Regions from separate parts of the Salinivibrio sp. AR640 genome, predicted to be linked through region 1. Evidence: predicted binding sites of a transcription regulator. Region 1 holds the regulator's gene; the other holds the start of a gene.
The links. The regulator CRP, encoded in region 1, controls carbon source genes, mostly activating them, when cyclic AMP is high. The targets are predictions, from matches to a motif close to TGTGANNNNNNTCACA.

Region 2: rppH (RNA pyrophosphohydrolase) is a predicted target of CRP. The motif match lies at 4,016-4,031, and genes of this name have one in related genera.

What each region holds. Positions count from the first base shown of each region.
Region 1 covers NZ_MUFD01000026.1:27,435-39,342, forward strand. Annotated here, with positions in the region: gene BZG75_RS12480 (aspartate aminotransferase family protein) at 1-455, shown strand, start outside; gene astA (arginine N-succinyltransferase) at 485-1,507, shown strand; gene astD (succinylglutamate-semialdehyde dehydrogenase) at 1,509-2,990, shown strand; gene BZG75_RS12495 (DUF1338 domain-containing protein) at 3,001-3,792, shown strand; gene crp (cAMP-activated global transcriptional regulator CRP) at 3,911-4,543, opposite strand; gene BZG75_RS12505 (phosphoribulokinase) at 4,793-5,662, opposite strand; gene BZG75_RS12510 (YheU family protein) at 5,719-5,937, opposite strand; gene BZG75_RS12515 (hydrolase) at 6,085-7,056, opposite strand; gene BZG75_RS12520 (TIGR02444 family protein) at 7,040-7,519, opposite strand; gene BZG75_RS12525 (ABC transporter ATP-binding protein) at 7,528-9,456, opposite strand; gene kefG (glutathione-regulated potassium-efflux system ancillary protein KefG) at 9,649-10,233, shown strand; gene kefB (glutathione-regulated potassium-efflux system protein KefB) at 10,223-11,908, shown strand, end outside.
Region 2 covers NZ_MUFD01000015.1:35,468-41,793, forward strand. Annotated here, with positions in the region: gene lgt (prolipoprotein diacylglyceryl transferase) at 1-260, opposite strand, end outside; gene BZG75_RS09105 (sulfite exporter TauE/SafE family protein) at 273-1,079, opposite strand; gene ptsP (phosphoenolpyruvate--protein phosphotransferase) at 1,079-3,337, opposite strand; gene rppH (RNA pyrophosphohydrolase) at 3,350-3,862, opposite strand; gene mutH (DNA mismatch repair endonuclease MutH) at 4,444-5,157, shown strand; gene BZG75_RS09125 (DUF6482 family protein) at 5,165-5,467, opposite strand; gene BZG75_RS09130 (NADP(H)-dependent aldo-keto reductase) at 5,676-6,326, shown strand, end outside.

The DNA.
Region 1 (11,908 bases):
CACTGGGTGGCGGGATCCCAATTGGTGCCATGTTAACGACCGACGCCTTGGCTGCGCATATGAAGCCGGGGGTTCACGGCTCTACTTATGGCGGTAATCCACTGGCCTGTGCGGTGGCAGAAGCGGTGGTTAATGAAGTGACCAAACCCGACGTGCTTGCCGGTGTCATAGAGCGTGAGCAATGGTTCCGTGACGGGTTAGAAGCGATCAATGATAAATATGGCATCTTCAGTGAAGTGCGTGGCAAAGGCTTGTTACTCGGTGCGGCACTGAACCAAGACTGGGAAGGCCGAGCACGCGATATCTTGGTTGCGGCAGGCGAAGAAGGCTTATTGGTTCTCGTTGCCGGGCCTAATGTGGTGCGTTTTACTCCCTCACTGGTCATTACCAAAGCGGATATTGAAGAAGGAATGGCACGCCTAGAACGTGCGATTGCCAAGGTCGTCGCAGGATAAGCGACCTGACTCACTCGGAGGGATTTGAGATGTTAGTTATTCGGCCGATCCGTGCATCAGATTTTGATGCACTGATGTTGTGTGCGGAAGCGTCCGGGCATGGATTCACCTCCTTGCCGGTCGATGCCGATTTGCTACAGGGGCGGATTAATAATTCGCTCGAGAGTTTTGCCAAACAGGTGACAGAGCCGGGGCCAGAGGGATATCTGATGGTCGCCGAAGATTTAGAAACCGGTGAAATCGCAGGGACCACGGGCATCGAAGCCGCCATTGGTCTTGATAACCCGTTTTACAGTTACCATCTGACCAAGGTGGTACATTCATCACGCAAACTGAACGTGCACAACATTGTTGAAGTGTTGACCTTTGGCAACAACTACACGGGGGCGACAGAAATCTGCACCCTGTTTATGCGTCCAGAGTTTCGTGGCGGGTTAAACGGTAAGTTATTGTCTAAATGCCGCTTCCTAATGCTGGCGCAATTTCCAGAGCGCTTCGCTGACGTGGTGTTTGCCGAAATGCGCGGTGTGTCGGATGACGAGGGCAACTCGCCATTTTGGCAGTGGCTAAAAGACAACTTTTTTAACATTGACTTTACCTTGGCGGATTATCTCACCGGGATTGGTGCCAAAGGGTTTATTGCCGACTTAATGCCTAAATTGCCGATTTATGTGAGCCTACTGAGTGAGGAAGCTCGTGCAGTTATCGGTCAAGTGCACCCGAATACCCGTCCAGCATTACGCTTGTTGGAAAAAGAGGGCTTTTCTTGCCGTGGTTATGTCGACATCTTTGATGCGGGCCCAACGGTAGAATGCTTACGCCCCAATATTGAGTCTGTACGTCACTCTTTCACCGCCTCAGCGCGCGTACGAGAGCACAGTAGCGCACAGGATTATTTAATATCGAATACCGATTTTGCTGGCTTCCGTGCCACCGCGGCGAAAGCTGCGATCGATCACGAAACCAATCAAGTTGTGATTAGCCCAGCGGTTGCCGATGCATTGAATGTAAAAAACGGCGATCAACTGCGTTTGATTGCTATGGGGGGATAAAATGACAAAGCAATCAGCAGGCCATTTGATTCATGGCGAGTGGGTGAAAGGCGAGGGCGAGATCATGACCTCGCAAAACCCCTTTGATAGTCAATGTATTTGGCAAGGTGCAGAAGCGAGTCGTTCGCAAGTGGAGCAAGCGGTCAGCGCCGCACGCGACGCGTTTTTGCGTTGGCGCAATACCGATTTTTCTGAGCGCCAAGCGCTGGTGGAACGCTTTGCCGAAATAGTGAAAGCCAATACCGATGAACTGGCTCGGGTCATTGCCGAAGAAACGGGCAAACCCTTGTGGGAAACCAAAACCGAAGTCGGGGCCATGGTAGGCAAAGTGGCGATCTCCTTGCGCGCGTACCACGAAAGAACAGGCTCACGTGAAAAAGACGTCAATGGCACCCAAGCGGTATTACGCCATCGTCCACTTGGCGTTATGGCGGTATTCGGGCCTTACAATTTCCCTGGGCATCTACCTAATGGCCACATTGTTCCAGCTTTATTGGCGGGCAACAGCGTAGTATTTAAACCCTCTGAGCTGACGCCAAAAGTCGCAGAGAAGACTTTGGGCTATTGGCTCGAAGCGGGATTACCGCAAGGACTGATCAGCCTGGTACAAGGTGGGCGCAATACCGGTGAGGCGCTGGCCCAAGCGCGCGGTATTGACGGTTTATTGTTTACCGGTAGCGCCAATACGGGGCATATTCTTCATCGTCAGTTTGCTGGCCAGCCCGATAAAATGCTGGCGCTGGAAATGGGGGGCAATAACCCCTTGGTGGTGAGTGATCAGTTCGGTGATTTAGACGCCACCGTATACACCATTATTCAATCGGCCTACCTCAGTGCCGGTCAGCGGTGTACGTGTGCACGCCGCCTGCTACTGCCTGAGGGAGAAGTGGGTGACAAGATCTTGACTCGCCTAGCACAATGGACCAAAACCGTGCGAGTGGGCGGACAGTTTGATGATCCCGCACCTTTCATGGGCGCCCAAATTTCAATGGCTGCCGCCGAGGGGATTTTGGCCACACAACAAAAATTGATCGATCTGGGAGCAACCCCCGTCATAGAGTGCGAGCATTTACACGATGCGGTGATTTCTCCAGGGATTTTAGATGTGAGTGGCATTCAAGCGTTACCCGACGAAGAGTATTTCGGTCCGCTACTACAAGTGCAGCGCTATCAGGATATGGCTGATGCGATCACGAAGGCGAATGATACCCGCTATGGTTTGTCGGCAGGCCTTATCAGTGAAGACGAGGGCGAATGGCAATACTTCCTCGATCATATTCGCGCAGGGATTGTGAATCGTAATCGTCAGTTGACAGGGGCAAGCGGTGATGCGCCATTTGGCGGGCCAGGTGCGTCGGGTAATTTACGTCCAAGCGCTTACTATGCCGCCGATTATTGCGCTTATCCCATGGCATCAATGGAAGGGGAGCAGGTGGTACTGCCTGAGACGTTCGCCCCCGGTATTCCGACTCAACAAGATTAAGGAGACCAACATGGACAGTGGCCAAGCGTTATTCGATAAATTATGGCAAGACTATATTAACCGTCTTTGCCCATCGGCACATCAGGTACATGCCTTGCTCGAAGAAGGGCAGCCTTTAATCAATGATCATATTGCCTTGCGGACATTTGGTTTGCCCAAGGTTGGGCTTGAGGTCTTGGCGCGCCCCTTCCTGGCGCTAGGCTATCAGCAAAAAGGGGACTATACCTTTGAAGCGAAAAAGCTCAATGCCTGCCATTTCGAGCACCCCGATCCTTTGATGCCGAAAGTGTTTATCAGTGAATTGATGGTCGAGCAATGCTCGCCTGCGCTGCAAGCCATTGTTCACAAGCTGGTGGCACAAGTCGATGCGTCGTCACTAACAGGGAGCGATTTTCTTCATCAGGGGCGGCTTTGGGACATCGATAGCGCCACCTATCAAGCGCTTGCTGAGGAGAGTGAATACGCGTCCTGGGTAGCCGCGCACGGTTATGGTGCGAATCATTTCACGGTGAGTGTCAATCAGTTAAAGGCTCATGATCATTGCCAATCGGTTAATCAAAAGCTGCGAGACAATGGCTTTGCAATTAACGAAGCGGGTGGTGAAGTAAAAGGGGACGCATCCGTTTATCTGGAGCAATCCTCCACCATGGCTGACCGTGTCGCTGTTGTTTTCTCTGATGGCACGCAAACCATTCCAGGTGGGTTTTATGAGTTTGCTAAGCGTTATGTGTTGCCCAACGGTGAGTTGTACCAGGGATTTGTTGCCGCTTCAGCGGATAAAATTTTTGAGAGCACGCACTAATAAATAGCTGATATAACGAGGCATACACAGTTAAGGAAGAGTTCGCTCTTCCTTTTTTTTGTTTTAAAAAGAAAAACCGACGCCAGGGCGTCGGTTGGGAATACAGAGAGCGCTGTGATTAGCGGGTACCGTATACCACGATGGTTTTACCATGGGCTGAAATAAGATTTTGCTCTTCCAGCATTTTAAGAATACGCCCCACGGTTTCACGCGAACACCCAACGATTTGGCCAATTTCTTGACGTGTGATCTTAATTTGCATGCCATCAGGGTGCGTCATGGCATCGGGTTGCTTCGCTAAATTCAACAAGGTTTGCGCAATACGGCCCGTGACGTCCAGGAAGGCAAGATCCCCCACTTTTTGGCTGGTCACTTGCAAACGGCGCGCCATTTGTGAGGACAAACGCATTAATATATCAGGGTTAACCTGGATCAGTTGGCGGAACTTTTTGAATGAGATTTCTGCCACTTCACAAGGAGACTTAGCCCGAACCCAAGCGGTACGCTCCTGATCATCTTCGAAAAGGCCTAGCTCACCGATAAAATCACCTTGGTTAAGATAAGACAGGATCATTTCCTTGCCTTCTTCATCTTTGATTAGAACGGCGACAGACCCTTTCACGATGTAATACAAGGTCTCCGCTTTTTCGCCTGCATGAATCAGCGTGCTTTTAGACGGATACTTGTGGATGTGACAATGTGAAAGGAACCACTCGAGTGTAGGGTCTGTTTGAGGTTTTCCTGGAACCATATAACTTATTTCCTCTGCATGTGTTGCCCGGCAACAACGTCCTATCTTTGTCTGAGGGGTAACCCACCAGATCTATGCACAGAATACGAAGTCTGGGCGCGGGCTACAAGCTCACTGTATGTTAACAAGAGTGTATCTTTTTTTGTTAGCAATTTCTTGATTTTGATCTAGGCCAACCGCCTAAAAACCTGGCAAAAACGTGGCTAAGATCACGGCTTGAGAAGTAATACACGATAGATGCGCTACGCCCTAGCCAATCTTGCCTTTTTCGATTAGCTGCTGAATCAATGGACGGATGATAAGTTCCATCGCAAAGCCCATCTTACCGCCTGGCACGACGAGTGTATTATGCCGTGACATAAAAGACCCCGTGATCATTTGCAGCAGATAAGGAAAGTCGACGTTTTTCATCCCTCGAAAGCGGATCACCACAAAGCTCTCATCCAACGAAGGAATGCCTTTGGCGTTCAGTGGGTTGGAGGTATCGACCGTCGGCACCCGTTGAAAGTTAATGTGAGTGCGTGAGAATTGCGGCGTAATATAATGCAAATAATCGTCCATCGACCGCACAATTGAGTCGGTGACCGCTTCGCGTGAGTGGCCCCTATCGCGGGTATCGCGGACAAATTTCTGAATCCACTCAAGGTTGACGATCGGGACCATACCAATCAATAGGTCGACATGTTGGGAGACATTGACCTCACCATCAACCACACCGCCGTGCAAGCCTTCGTAAAATAGTACGTTGGTATTGTCGGGTAAATCCTGCCATGGTGTGAAGGTCCCTGGCATTTGATTGTAGGGCACCGCTTCATCAAAGGTATGCAAGTAGCGGCGATATTTGCCTGTGCCGAGTTCACCGTACTCACGGAAAAACTGCTCTAATCGCGGAAAATCATTGGCGGTGGGGCCAAAGTAACTAATGTGCCGTCCTTGCTCACGTGCTTTACGGATCTCGACGTCCATTTCCGGTCGCGTAAAGCGATGGAAACTGTCCCCTTCTAGCCACGCCGCTTTGATGTTCATCATCTGGAACATCTTACGGAATGCTTCGGACGTGGTGGTGGTCCCTGCTCCTGAAGAGCCGGTGACCGCGATGATTGGATGTTTAGCCGACATGACGCGCCCTGTCATTCAGTCTGAATGTGTATCGCTGTTTATTGCGTACAGCGATGCTAAGATCTGAGTGCTTCCTTACGACGAATATCCACTGTCTCGTGCAACTCAGAATACACAATCACGGCGTCGCCGGATTGCAGTTGTTGGCGAACATCCGCCACTTTTTGTGCAAAGCTGACTTCCTGCTCACCATAATCGGTTCCTTCCCGTAACACAAAGTGCTCGATTAAACGAGTCAGTGTTTCCTCAGGGACCGATTGCCAAGGAACCATCATACTACATCACCTTTTGTTGATTTATGGCTGAGACGTTAGGGTGCTTGATGCTGATATTGTGAATCAGCTCGCATTTTACCCAATCATTCAACACAATGCAGTAGATCAATGTGCGTCGGTCTTTTTTGCTTTGCGTGGCGTCCCTTTTTAACGGGACGAGCAAAGGCGTGAGGCTAACCAGTGAGGCACCGACTGCTCCAGCCAGAACTGTGGCTGGCGCCAACTGCCGGTAACAAAACCAACATGCCCACCATGCTCGCTCAGTTGATAGTCAATATTCGCGGGCAGAGGCGAGGTTGGGATTACTGCGTCGGTCATAAAGGGATCGTCTTTCGCATGGATAATCGCAAGTGGGACCGTAATAGCGTCAAGGACAGATAAACCACTACAGCTTTGATAGTAGTGTTGAGCATCGTCAAAGCCATGCAGCGGTGCGGTGACCGTTTGATCAAACTCGAACAGAGTTTTAATCTTTGGCCGCTCCCCAGCATGCCACCGACCCACTTTTTGGTGTCGGGTAAGTTTTTCCGATAAGGTTTGTCGCATCGACCGTAGCAAATACGCTTGATAAACACGGGAAAACCCTTGTTGAATACGGGTCGAGCACGCCGCTAAATCGAGCGGGGGAGAAATAGCACAACTACAACTGACAATCGGATCATGCTGATAGTCGGCCAGGTAGCGCACCAACATGTTTCCTCCCAAAGAGACTCCCACAGCGGCAATCTCATTGTTCGGGTAGGTCTGGCGTAAATAGGTCAAAAATGCCCGAGCGTCCTCCGTTTCGCCGGAATGATAAGTCCGCGGCGCGCGATTAAGACGGCCACTGCAACCGCGAAAATGCATCACCACACCGCACCAGCCTTGCTGTTTGAAAGCGGCCAATAATCCATTGGCATAAGGGCTATCAAAGCTTCCTGCTAGGCCATGAAACAAGACAATAATAGGCTGTCCTACTTCGGGATGATGCGTCCATGCAAGATCGACAAAGTCACCGTCAGGTAGATCAAACGCTTGCCAAATAGGCGCAAAAAGCGGTTGCCGGCGCAGCAGGCGTGGCAGTAAGGTTTGCAGATGCGCATTACGGGCAGTTGGAATGGGATTAAAGGGTGTCATCATCGTCTGCTCCATCCTCTTTTGTAGGCCGGTCTACCCGTAGTGGTGTATAGAGATTTCGGGCAGAGGGGGATAGCTGGCGGCAATAATAGGCCAAGGGAGACGCGGCTTGTGTGAGCCAGGATTGACGATTAAGCACTTCAATCAAGTCTTGTTGCTGGAACTTTTCTAAACTGAGTTCAAAGTTGAGCATTTTTTTATATTGGCCGGTGCCCACGCGTGGCTTGAGATCGCGTCTTAGATGGCGATAAGCGATCAGCAAATGTTCAGACCGGCTCAAGGCGTGCTTAAGCTGGGTGAGGCTCTCGGGGCTAAGCCCGTAACCATGGCTTTCAATCCAAGCGAGCAACAAAGCAAGGTTCACATTGCCTTGGTGCTCGTCTTGTAATTTAAGGCAGGCTTGTTTGACCTCTTGCTTAGCATAGTGGTGCAAACAAAACTGCCAAAGATCGGCGGCGTTTGCCATCCCAGGCGTTAGTGTTGGTTGAATGTCGCCTCCAGGGCTTCTAGCGCTTCTTGTTGCTCCATCCATTCTTGTTCCACCTCTTCGAGCGTCGACTTTGCATCGGCTTGGCGTTGCAATTGCTCCGTTAAACGGGCTTTGTTGTCACTCTGGTAAATAGCGGGATCCGCTAATTGGTTTTCTGCTTCTGCGATAATGGCAGAAAGTTGTTCGATCTTTGTGTCTAAACGGTCAATTTTTTTTCGTAGTGGCGCCGTTTGTTTTCGGCATTCGGCTTCACGACGCTTTTGTGCTTTTCGATCTAACTGCGTTTGCTGTGGGGCAAGTTTTTCGTCTGCGGCTTGCTTTTTGTTTTCCGCACGATCAGCGCGTTGTTGTTCGGTCAGCCAGCGGTGATAGTCGTCTAAGTCGCCATCAAAAGGTAGCACTGCGCCCTTGTCCACCAAATACAAGTCATCGGCTGTCGCACGCAATAAAAAGCGATCGTGGCTGACGATCACCATCGCGCCATCATAGGATTGCAATGCGAGCGTTAACGCTTGGCGCATGTCGAGATCCAAATGGTTAGTCGGTTCATCCAACAGTAACAAGTTCGGTTTTTGCCAGACTAACAATGCAAGGACTAAACGTGCTTTTTCGCCGCCAGAGAAAGGGCCAATGTTTTCCAACGCTTTGTCACCTTGAAAGCCAAACCGTCCGAGAAAATCTCGCAGGGTTTGCTCGGCAGTAGTTGGTGCTAAGCGATTTAGATGCTGGAGCGGCGTTTCATCGATACGTAAGGTATCGAGTTGATGCTGGGCAAAATAACCTATTTTCACCCCTTGAGAGTAGCTTAGCTCGCCAGCCATCGCCGGCAAATCGCCCGACAATAACTTGATCAGCGTTGATTTGCCCGCACCGTTACGCCCTAACAGGCCAATGCGCGCCCCAGGCACTAAGTTAAGGCGAATGTTCTCGATAATTGGCGTTTTGTTATAGCCAGCGGCCACCTTATCCATCATAAGAATGGGAGTGGGCAATGCATCAGGGGGTAAAAAGGTAAAGCTAAATGGATTATCGTATTGAGCCGGTAGCACCTTTTCCATGCGTTCCAGCGCTTTTATCCGACTTTGCGCTTGGCGGGCTTTGCTGGCTTTGTATCGGAAACGGTCAATGTAGGATTGCATGTGAGCAACTTGCTTTTGTTGCTTCTCATATTGCGCTTGCTGTTGTGCTAACTTTTGCGCGCGCATGCTTTCAAAATCCGAGTAGTTACCGGTGTATTCATTCAGCTTAGCGTGCTCAATATGAATGATACGATTGACCACAGGATCAAGAAAATCACGGTCGTGTGAGATCAAGACCAAGGTTCCCGGGTACTGCTGCAACCATTTTTCTAGCCACATCACTGCGTCTAAATCGAGGTGGTTGGTGGGCTCGTCGAGTAGCAGTAAATCTGAGCGACATAACAAAGCTTGTGCCAAGTTAAGTCGCATGCGCCAGCCCCCAGAGAACTGCGTTAATGACCAATGGATTTGCGTCTGACTGAACCCCAAGCCATCCAGCAAACTTGCGGCGCGCGCCTCTATGGTATAGCCGCCAATCGCATCGAGCTTATCGTGTAACAACGCCACTGCATTGCCATCATCGTTGGCTTCGGCGTTACGCAACGCGTCTTGCAGCTCACGGTATTCGGTATCGCCATCAATCACATATTCCAGCGCACTTTTATCCAATGCGGGGGTTTCTTGTGCCACCCAAGCCACTTGCCATTGACTGGGGTAATCATAGTGCCCTGCATCAAGCGAAAGTTGGTGGCGTAGCAAGGCAAACAGGCTGGACTTGCCACAGCCATTTTTACCCACCAAGCCGACTTTGTCGCCGGGTGCAATGATGGCAGAGGTGTGGTCAAGCAGGGGCTTACCACCACGAAGCAATTGAATGTCGGAGAAGCGAATCATGATTACTCAGTCTGTCTTGGGTTGATGGATGCACGTTGCGCGGTCGTTATACCAGCTTGATGCGGAGATTGCCAAATCCCACCCCGTGGCGAGAGTGGTTAGACAGGGGGTTAGCCTTTTTGTATGTTAAAGTTAAAACATGGCATAAAGAACAGATTGCGTGCTTGGCCAATCATAACGACAAGGAAGCGTATGCCTCAAGATAAGAAGGACAACCCACGCCCTCCCAAGGTGCTTGTTATCGTGGCGCATCCTGATCCGGATGAATCGGTCGCCAATCGTCGATTACTCGAATCGATACGCCCGCTGGCGAATGTCACTGTGCATGATATTTACGCCGCTTATCCGGATTTTGTGGTGGATATCCATCACGAGCGTGCGTTGGTGACTGACGCCGATGTGTTGGTGTTTCAACATCCCTTACAGATGTACTCATGCCCGGCGTTATTGAAAGAGTGGATTGATGTGGTGCTCGGAAAAGGCTTTGCTCATGGGCAAGGGGGAGATGCGTTAGCGGGAAAAACATGTCGTTTTGTGGTCACTACAGGTGGAGCAGCAGAAGCGTTCAGTAAAATCGGCTACAACAAATATTCCATGGAGGAGTTATTGCAACCTTTTGAACTGACGGCGGCGTTATGCCGCATGCACTGGGTCTCACCTTTAGTTCTTCACTGGGCGCGCCGCGTCACCGATGCGGATCGCAATGCCTTTGCTGAACTCTATGCGGACTGGTTGGCTAACCCTTTAGCGAAGCAGGAGGCACATCGTGGATCATAGCTTTCTGCTCATCGCGTTTATCTTTTTATTGGCAGCCGTGATTGCGGTGCCTTTGGCGCAGCGTTTGGGGATGGGCTCGGTGCTTGGCTACTTGGTAGCAGGCATTGTGATTGGCCCTTGGGGGCTGGGTTTAATCGATGATGTCGACTCAACCCTGCATTTTGCCGAATTTGGTGTGGTGCTGCTGCTGTTTTTAATTGGCTTGGAGCTTAACCCTAAAAAGCTATTGAAAATGTGGCGCCCCATTATCGGCCTTGGTGGTAGCCAAGTGGTGCTGACCGGGGTCGTGATAGGGGTATTAAGTGTCTTCGCTGGGCTCACGTTGCCACAAGGCGTGGTGATCGGGGCGGGGCTGGCACTTTCTTCTACCGCGATTGCGATGAAAATCATCGAAGACCAACGCTTAATGCGCAGCGAAACCGGACAATCTGGATTTGCCGTTTTATTATTTCAAGATATCGCCGTGATCCCGATACTGGCTGTGATCCCAGCGTTGGCCGGTGGCAGTGCAGGTAGTTGGTTTGATGTCCTCTGGATGTTTTTAGGCATTGGCGCTCTCTTGGCCGGCGGTCACTTTTTCTTGCGCCCTATTTTTCGTCTGATTGCCATGAGTGGCGTCACCGAGTTGTTTACTGTCACCGCGCTTGCCTTGGTCATCGGGATTGCATTGGCCATGCAAAGCCTTGGTCTATCGATGGCGCTGGGGGCGTTTTTAGCCGGTGTGTTGTTGGCTGAGAGTGAATACCGCCATGAGCTTGAGACGGCAATTGAGCCCTTTAAAGGGTTATTACTCGGGCTGTTCTTTATAGCGGTTGGGATGACGGTCGACTTAGGGCTTTTACTGGAATATCCCTGGGCGATCATCGGTGCCGTGGCTGCGTTAGTCGGTGGTAAAGCCTGCTTACTGTATGGACTGGCACGAGCGTTTGGTGTCGCGCCCAAGGCGCGCAGTCAAATGGCGGTATTGCTCAGTCAGGGGGGCGAGTTTGCCTTTGTGATTTTCACTGCCGCGCGTAGCCAAGGGCTACTGGATAAAGAATTAAATGCCTTTTTGCTTGTGGTCGTGAGCTTGTCGATGATGACTACACCGTTAATTCTCTCGCTCCAGCAGCGTTGGTTTGCGCGTACTTTTAACGAGCCTGAATCCTTGCCTCCGCAAGCGCCATTTACTGAGACTGACTCGCGAGTCATCATTGCCGGATTTGGTCGGTTTGGTCAGGTCGTCGGTCGCTTGATGTTCGCCAATAAAATTGGGGTGACCATCCTGGAACGTGATCCGACTCAAATCAAGTTACTACGCCGCTATGGATACGAAGTGTATTATGGTGATGCTACGCAGCTCGATTTATTACGTGCCGCTGGTGCAAAGACGGCTGAAGCGATCGTGATTTGTACCGATTCGCCAGACGAAGTGATGGAGATTGTTGATCTTTGTGCTCATCACTTCCCTAATCTAAAAGTAATGGCGCGTGCGCGTAGTCGTGTCGAGGCGTATCAGTTGATGGCGCACGGTGTCGAGCAGTTTTCTCGGGAAACCTTTTTGGGCGCGCTGGATCTTGGGCGGCAAACGTTAGAGTCCCTAGGTATGCACCCGTACAAAGCGAAACGCGCAGAAATATTGTTCCGTAAACTCGACATGCGGGTGCTGGAAGATTTATTGCCTCAGCACAGTCAA
Region 2 (6,326 bases), on a different contig from region 1:
GCGATAAAAGCATCCAATTGGTAAAAAAGCACATAGCCAATGCGTCCACCCAATACCACGCCAAGAAAGCCGGCAAACAGCAGATCGCTGACTTCTTCTTTGTTCCAACCACTGTTGGGTTTTGTCGCACGATGGTTTGCCAGCCAAAGAGCAAACACAAACCCTAACAAATACATCAACCCGTACCAGCGTACCGCAATGGGGCCTAACTCGATTAATATCGGGTCGATTGACGGAAAGGTGAAATAACCTTCAGCCATGAATTTTATCCTTTATTTCAATAACATGCTAGCGCCGACAATAACAAGAAAGACGGCAAAAATACGTTTTATTTGCTCAGTAGGTAACTTCACCGCAAGCTGCGCGCCTACCCGTGTCATCCACACAGACGTGGAAACCACCCCGAGCAACGCGGGTAAATACAAGTATCCGACACTGAGTGGCGGTAAGGGTTCCGTCTGTCGCCAGCCCAACCACACAAAGCTAATCATGCCACCGAACGCTAATACCGCTCCCCCCGCTGAGGCACTACCGATCGCTTGATGCATGCTGACCCCACGCCAGTGTAAATATGGAACAGTAAAGGATCCGCCACCAATGCCTGCCAAGCTAGAAAGCGTCCCAATCAAGGTTCCAGCCGCAGAAAGCCGCCACCAATGCGGCAATGGGCGCGCTTGATAGACGCGGCGATTAAGTAACATTTGCAGTGCCATCGCAAGCACAATCACACCAAATAAACGGGGTAGCCAATCAGGAGGCAGCAAGTCAGCAAATCCGGCCCCAAGACTACCGCCTAACAACATGCCAGGAACAAGAGCTTTGACCGCCTCGACATGCACATTACCTAAGCGAAAATGCCGCCATGCCGACGCACTTGAGGTCAAAACGATCGTTGCTAACGACGTCGCCAGAGCAATGGGCATCACCACCGTCGGTGAAATGCCAAAAACCGGCAATAGAAACGTTAAAGCGGGTACCACCACCAGTCCACCGCCAATGCCAAGCAGCCCTGATAAGGTACCTACGCACGCACCGACTAGCATGCAGACCACAAACAACAACAGTGTTAGGCCAGTGATCATCGCATTTGTCCGATTTTGACTAGCGCATCAAGCCCATGTTCGGCGAGAAAGGCCTCGGTCGATGCTCGAATCGCATCAGGGTCGTCTAATGTCAGCATAGTATTCGCCTGCACCACTAGCGCCTCATACGGTAATCGGCTTAACAGATATTTGATTTTGGCGACATTCCGAGTGTTCATACTCAGTTGCTGGTAACCCAATCCTACTAATAATGCTGCACCCACAGGATCGCCGGCCAACTCACCGCAGACACTTACCGGTAATTGATGGCGCGCCCCCATGGTTGCAATGGATGATAAGGCATGGAGTACTGAAGGATGCAGGGCATCAAAAATATCCGCGACCCGCGCATTATTGCGATCAACGGCGAGTAAATATTGGGTCAAGTCATTGGTCCCTACCGATAAAAAATCGATATCACGCGCGATATTATCCAACTGATACAAAATAGAGGGGACTTCGACCATGATCCCGAGCATAGGGATATTAACGCTCTCACCCGTGCTCTCGGCCTCTTGGCTGACCTCTTGATACGCGCGGCTGACCAAGGTTTTCGCTTCCAATAACTCATTGCGGCCAGAGATCATTGGCAGTAGTAACTTAAGGTTATTTAAACCTATGCTCGCGCGTAACATCGCACGGACTTGGATCAAAAAGATATCCGGATGATCTAAGCTGAAGCGAATACCGCGCCACCCCAGAAAAGGATTATCTTCTTCCACACTTAGGTAAGGAAGCGGCTTATCTCCACCGATATCCAACGTACGCATCACCACAGGCTTATCAGGGTAACTGGCAAGAATGGCGCGATACTGTTTCACTTGTTCGTCTTCAGAGGGGAACCGGCGTAACATTAAAAAAGGGACTTCAGTGCGAAAAAGTCCTACCCCATCCACCCCTTGATTAATCGCAATTTGACTATCGGCACTGAGACCGGCATTTAAATGGACCTCAACCCGGGTGCCGTCTTGGGTTTGTCCCGGGCTGGCCAGTGCTGTCTCAAAGGTCGATTGTAAGCTGGCTTCTTCTTGAACCAATTGCTGGTATTCGTTGATCAAGGCCTCGGCAGGCTCGATCATTAATATCCCTTTGTGTCCATCGAGGATAACGGTTTTGTGGTGCAAGCGTGAGGGAGAAAAGCTGACCCCCATGATCGCAGGGATCCCCAATGCCCGCGCGAGAATGGCAGCATGAGAATTAGCCGCTCCCTGTTCGGCGACAACGCCTGCCAGTAAGGTACGAGGAATCGAAGCCAGCATACCGGCTGTCAGCTCGTGAGCCAGTAACACAACCGGTGATGAAATCGCTGGAGCACTGCCTGCCGGGGCCATCAAAAAATAGAGTAATCGCTGACCCAGTTCTTTTACATCGTCTGCGCGCGCTTTGAGATAAGGATCGTCCATCAGGGAAAAGCGTGCGGAAAAGGCCTCCACAGTTTGTCGCACGGCCCACGTCGCTTCATCGCCTTGCTGGATCCTGACCGTTATGTCTTCTCGCAACATGGGATCATTGAGCAGATGTACAAACAGATCAAAAATCGCTAATGCGTCTTTTTGTAGCTCCTTATCAAAGCGCTTACGCAAACGCCGGAACTCGGTACTGGCCTCATCAATCGCGGCGTCTAAGCGGTCGAGCTCTCGCGACGCATCGAGACTGCTTGCCGGAGCAACGTCTTCTAGCCTTGGTTGCGACTCGTCGCACCAAGCTTGAGCAATACCGATCCCCGGTGACGCCGGCATCCCTTCAAGTAAAACAGGCGATCGGGTACCTTGCCATCCCCCTTGCGCGTCCGCATGAGCAAATACCACCGCCAACTGCGCGGCTAAGGTGACAAGAAACGACTCTTCACTTTGATCAAATTGACGCGGTTGGTGTTGCTGAACGACTAATACGCCCAGCACCTTTTTTCGATAAATAATGGGCGTACCCAAAAAAGATTGAAACGCATCTTCTCCTGTCGCTGGAAAAGGTTTAAACGCAGGATGTCGTCGTGCATAAGCGAGGTTTAAAGGCTCAGCTCGTTGACCAACCACGCCAACTAACCCGTCACCAAACGACATCGACACTTGCGCCGACGGATCGAGCCCCTGCGTTGCCATCAAATCAAAGCTTTGTTGCTCAAGGTTGGCGAGATAGACAGAGCAGCACTCGGTACGCATTGCCAAGCAGGTTTGTTGCACCAACGTATGCAGCGCCTGATCGAGATCGGCTGACACTGCAACGCTTTGCACAATATTCCTTAACTGCGTGAGCACCGAGTTTCTCCTTTACCCTCGCTTATTTTTACGTCGAGGTTTGCGTTCTTTAAAAGGCATCGCAAGCGGCGCAAACTCTTTCATTGCACGCCGATAGACTTCACGCTTAAATGCCACGACTTGACGCACAGGATACCAATAACTGACCCAACGCCAGCCATCAAATTCCGGTGTCCCGCCACGCAAAACGTTCACGTGTGACTCATCACACTCAAGCTTAAGCAAAAACCATTTTTGCTTTTGCCCAATACATACGGGTTTAGAATCCCACCGCACCAAGCGTTTCGGTAATTTATAACGTAACCAATGTCGACTAGTCCCCAAGATGCGCACATCTTTTTTGGTCAGTCCAACTTCTTCATACAATTCACGATACATGGCTTGCTCAGGACTTTCTCCTTCATCAATACCACCTTGTGGAAACTGCCATGAATGCTGACCATATCGACGAGCCCAGAGTACTTGACCGTGGCCGTTACAAATTACTATCCCCACATTGGGACGATAGCCATCGCCATCAATCACTGGACAACCTCAATGATAAATCTCTACTGAACCTGATTTTTTCACAAAAAGCGGCTGAGGGTAAACAAACATTGTGGATTGACCTTCTTTTTTGCGCTCTCGTCGTCATCTGAGGATAACTCACCCTCTAACAGGAAGTTATAAACATAGCAATGAGAGTTTGCGCACATTTATTCACGCTTTCTGTGGATAGATTTGTGAAGAAGCCTAGAAAAAGTGCATTAAAGCATCAGGCATCGATCATCTAACGGAAAGAAATATTGTCATAAAAATAAAATAAATCATTAAATTCAGAAATTTAAAAGTAAACTGCTAAGATAGGATCCTTAACAAGATCAGACGATCATTAAATACGCACAGATCGCTCAAAGATCCACCAGTTAGTGAATTATCCACATCGATAGCTCAAAAAAACGACAGATTAGCTCTTTTATCCATTTTTCTCTGATTTTTATTACTGTATATATGATCATGCGCCTCATTTTACGCGCATAAAATGATATCCATGTGGATAACTAAAGGACAGTCATGACATTCTCTCCCCAAGGATCCACTTGCAGCACTGATGACAGTTCTCGATAATGCACGACCGTTATGCTCATAAACAGGATCGAGCCACTGTGATACATCCTCCTGAGTCTGAACAGATACTGATGGACCGAGCACTAGAGCTTGCAGGTCTGACGCTGGGTGAAGTGAGCCAGTCACTAAGGATAAGCTGTCCGGAAACACTCTCTCGGGAAAAAGGCTGGATCGGTATGTTACTCGAGACCTGTTTAGGTGCCAATGCGGGGAGTAAGCCTGAACAAGACTTCGCACATTTGGGGATTGAGCTAAAAACCATTCCCGTCAACCAAAACGGTAAGCCTCTAGAAACAACCTTTGTCTGTGTCGCGCCGCTCACTGGGATTGCGGGGGTTCGTTGGGAAACCAGCCATGTAAGACAAAAACTATCACGCGTGTTATGGGTCCCCGTGGAAGGCGAGCGTGATATTCCCGTGGCGAAGCGACGGATAGGGACTCCCCTGCTGTGGTCTCCTAGCTCAGAAGAAGACGCATGCTTACGCGCCGACTGGGAAGAATTAATGGATTGGGTGGCATTGGGACGCGTGACAGAAATCACGGCACGTCAAGGCCAATACCTACAATTGCGGCCCAAGGCTGCTAATGGCAGCGTACTCACCGACGCCTTTGGGCCTCATGGCGAGCCAATTCGAACGCTACCACGAGGGTTTTATTTACGGACACAATTTACCCACCAGATCCTGAACCGTTACTTCCTCGATCCACAATAATAGTGCCTTAAAATCGAATCGGCATGTCTTCGCGACACCCAGGCTCCCCACCGGTCGCGAACTCATCATAGGGATCCATTAAGCGTAACACGCCCTGTTCAATGCCAAGCGCCTTGAGCTTATCCCCTACTTGTCCCACATGATCAAACTGCATCACCTCGCCGGTTTGATCGGAACGTAAAGGCTCGAGCTGCTTCTTGATTTCGACTTCTACCGAATACTTGGCGCCTCCCGCATGAGCCATGATGTAGCATTGCGGACATGACTGGGGATCCGCGCGCATCCACGCCTTGAGTTGTGCATAGTTCATTTGACTTTCCTCTTGTCGCTTTCTTTGGCGCCTGTTGCTACCTGACCCAATACACCCCATCGCCCGGCAATTCATGGCGTCACCCATACAAGTAATGGTTAAAGTTTGCACACCTGTCAAGCCGAGCGGTGCGGTTAAACCGCTTTCGATTAAAGGCAAAATTCTCTACTATGGACTGCCATAGGTCGATTGCAGACAAGGAGATAGGATGCAATACCACCGTTTGCCCCATTCCTCGCTAGACGTGAGTAAAGTGTGTCTTGGCACAATGACATTTGGTGAGCAAAATAGTGAAGCCGACGCGCATGCTCAGCTCGATCTTGCTTTTGAGCGCGGTGTTAATTTTATCGACACCGCAGAGATGTACCCCGTCCCCCCAAGCCAACCTACACAAGGGTTAACCGAGCAATATATCGGTAACTGGCTGGAAAAGTCGGGAAAGCGCGATCGTGTGATCCTCGCCACTAAAGTGGCTGGCCCGCGCAATGTTCCTTACATCCGTGACAACATGTCGCTCAACCGACGTCATGTTCATCAAGCCGTTGAAGATAGCCTGACGCGACTGAAAACCGACTATATCGATTTGTATCAAGTCCATTGGCCGCAACGGCATAATAACTGTTTTGGTAAGCTCAATTATCCTTATCAAGACGAGCATTCTGGGGTGACGATTTTGGATACCTTGGATGCACTGAACGAGCTAGTACAAGCGGGAAAAATCCGTTATATCGGCGTTTCTAATGAAACCCCTTGGGGCGTGATGCGCTATTTGCATCTGGCAGAGAAGCACAGCCTCACACGTATCGTCTCTATTCAGAATCCGTATAACCTGCTTAACCGGACGTTTGAGGTGGGGCTC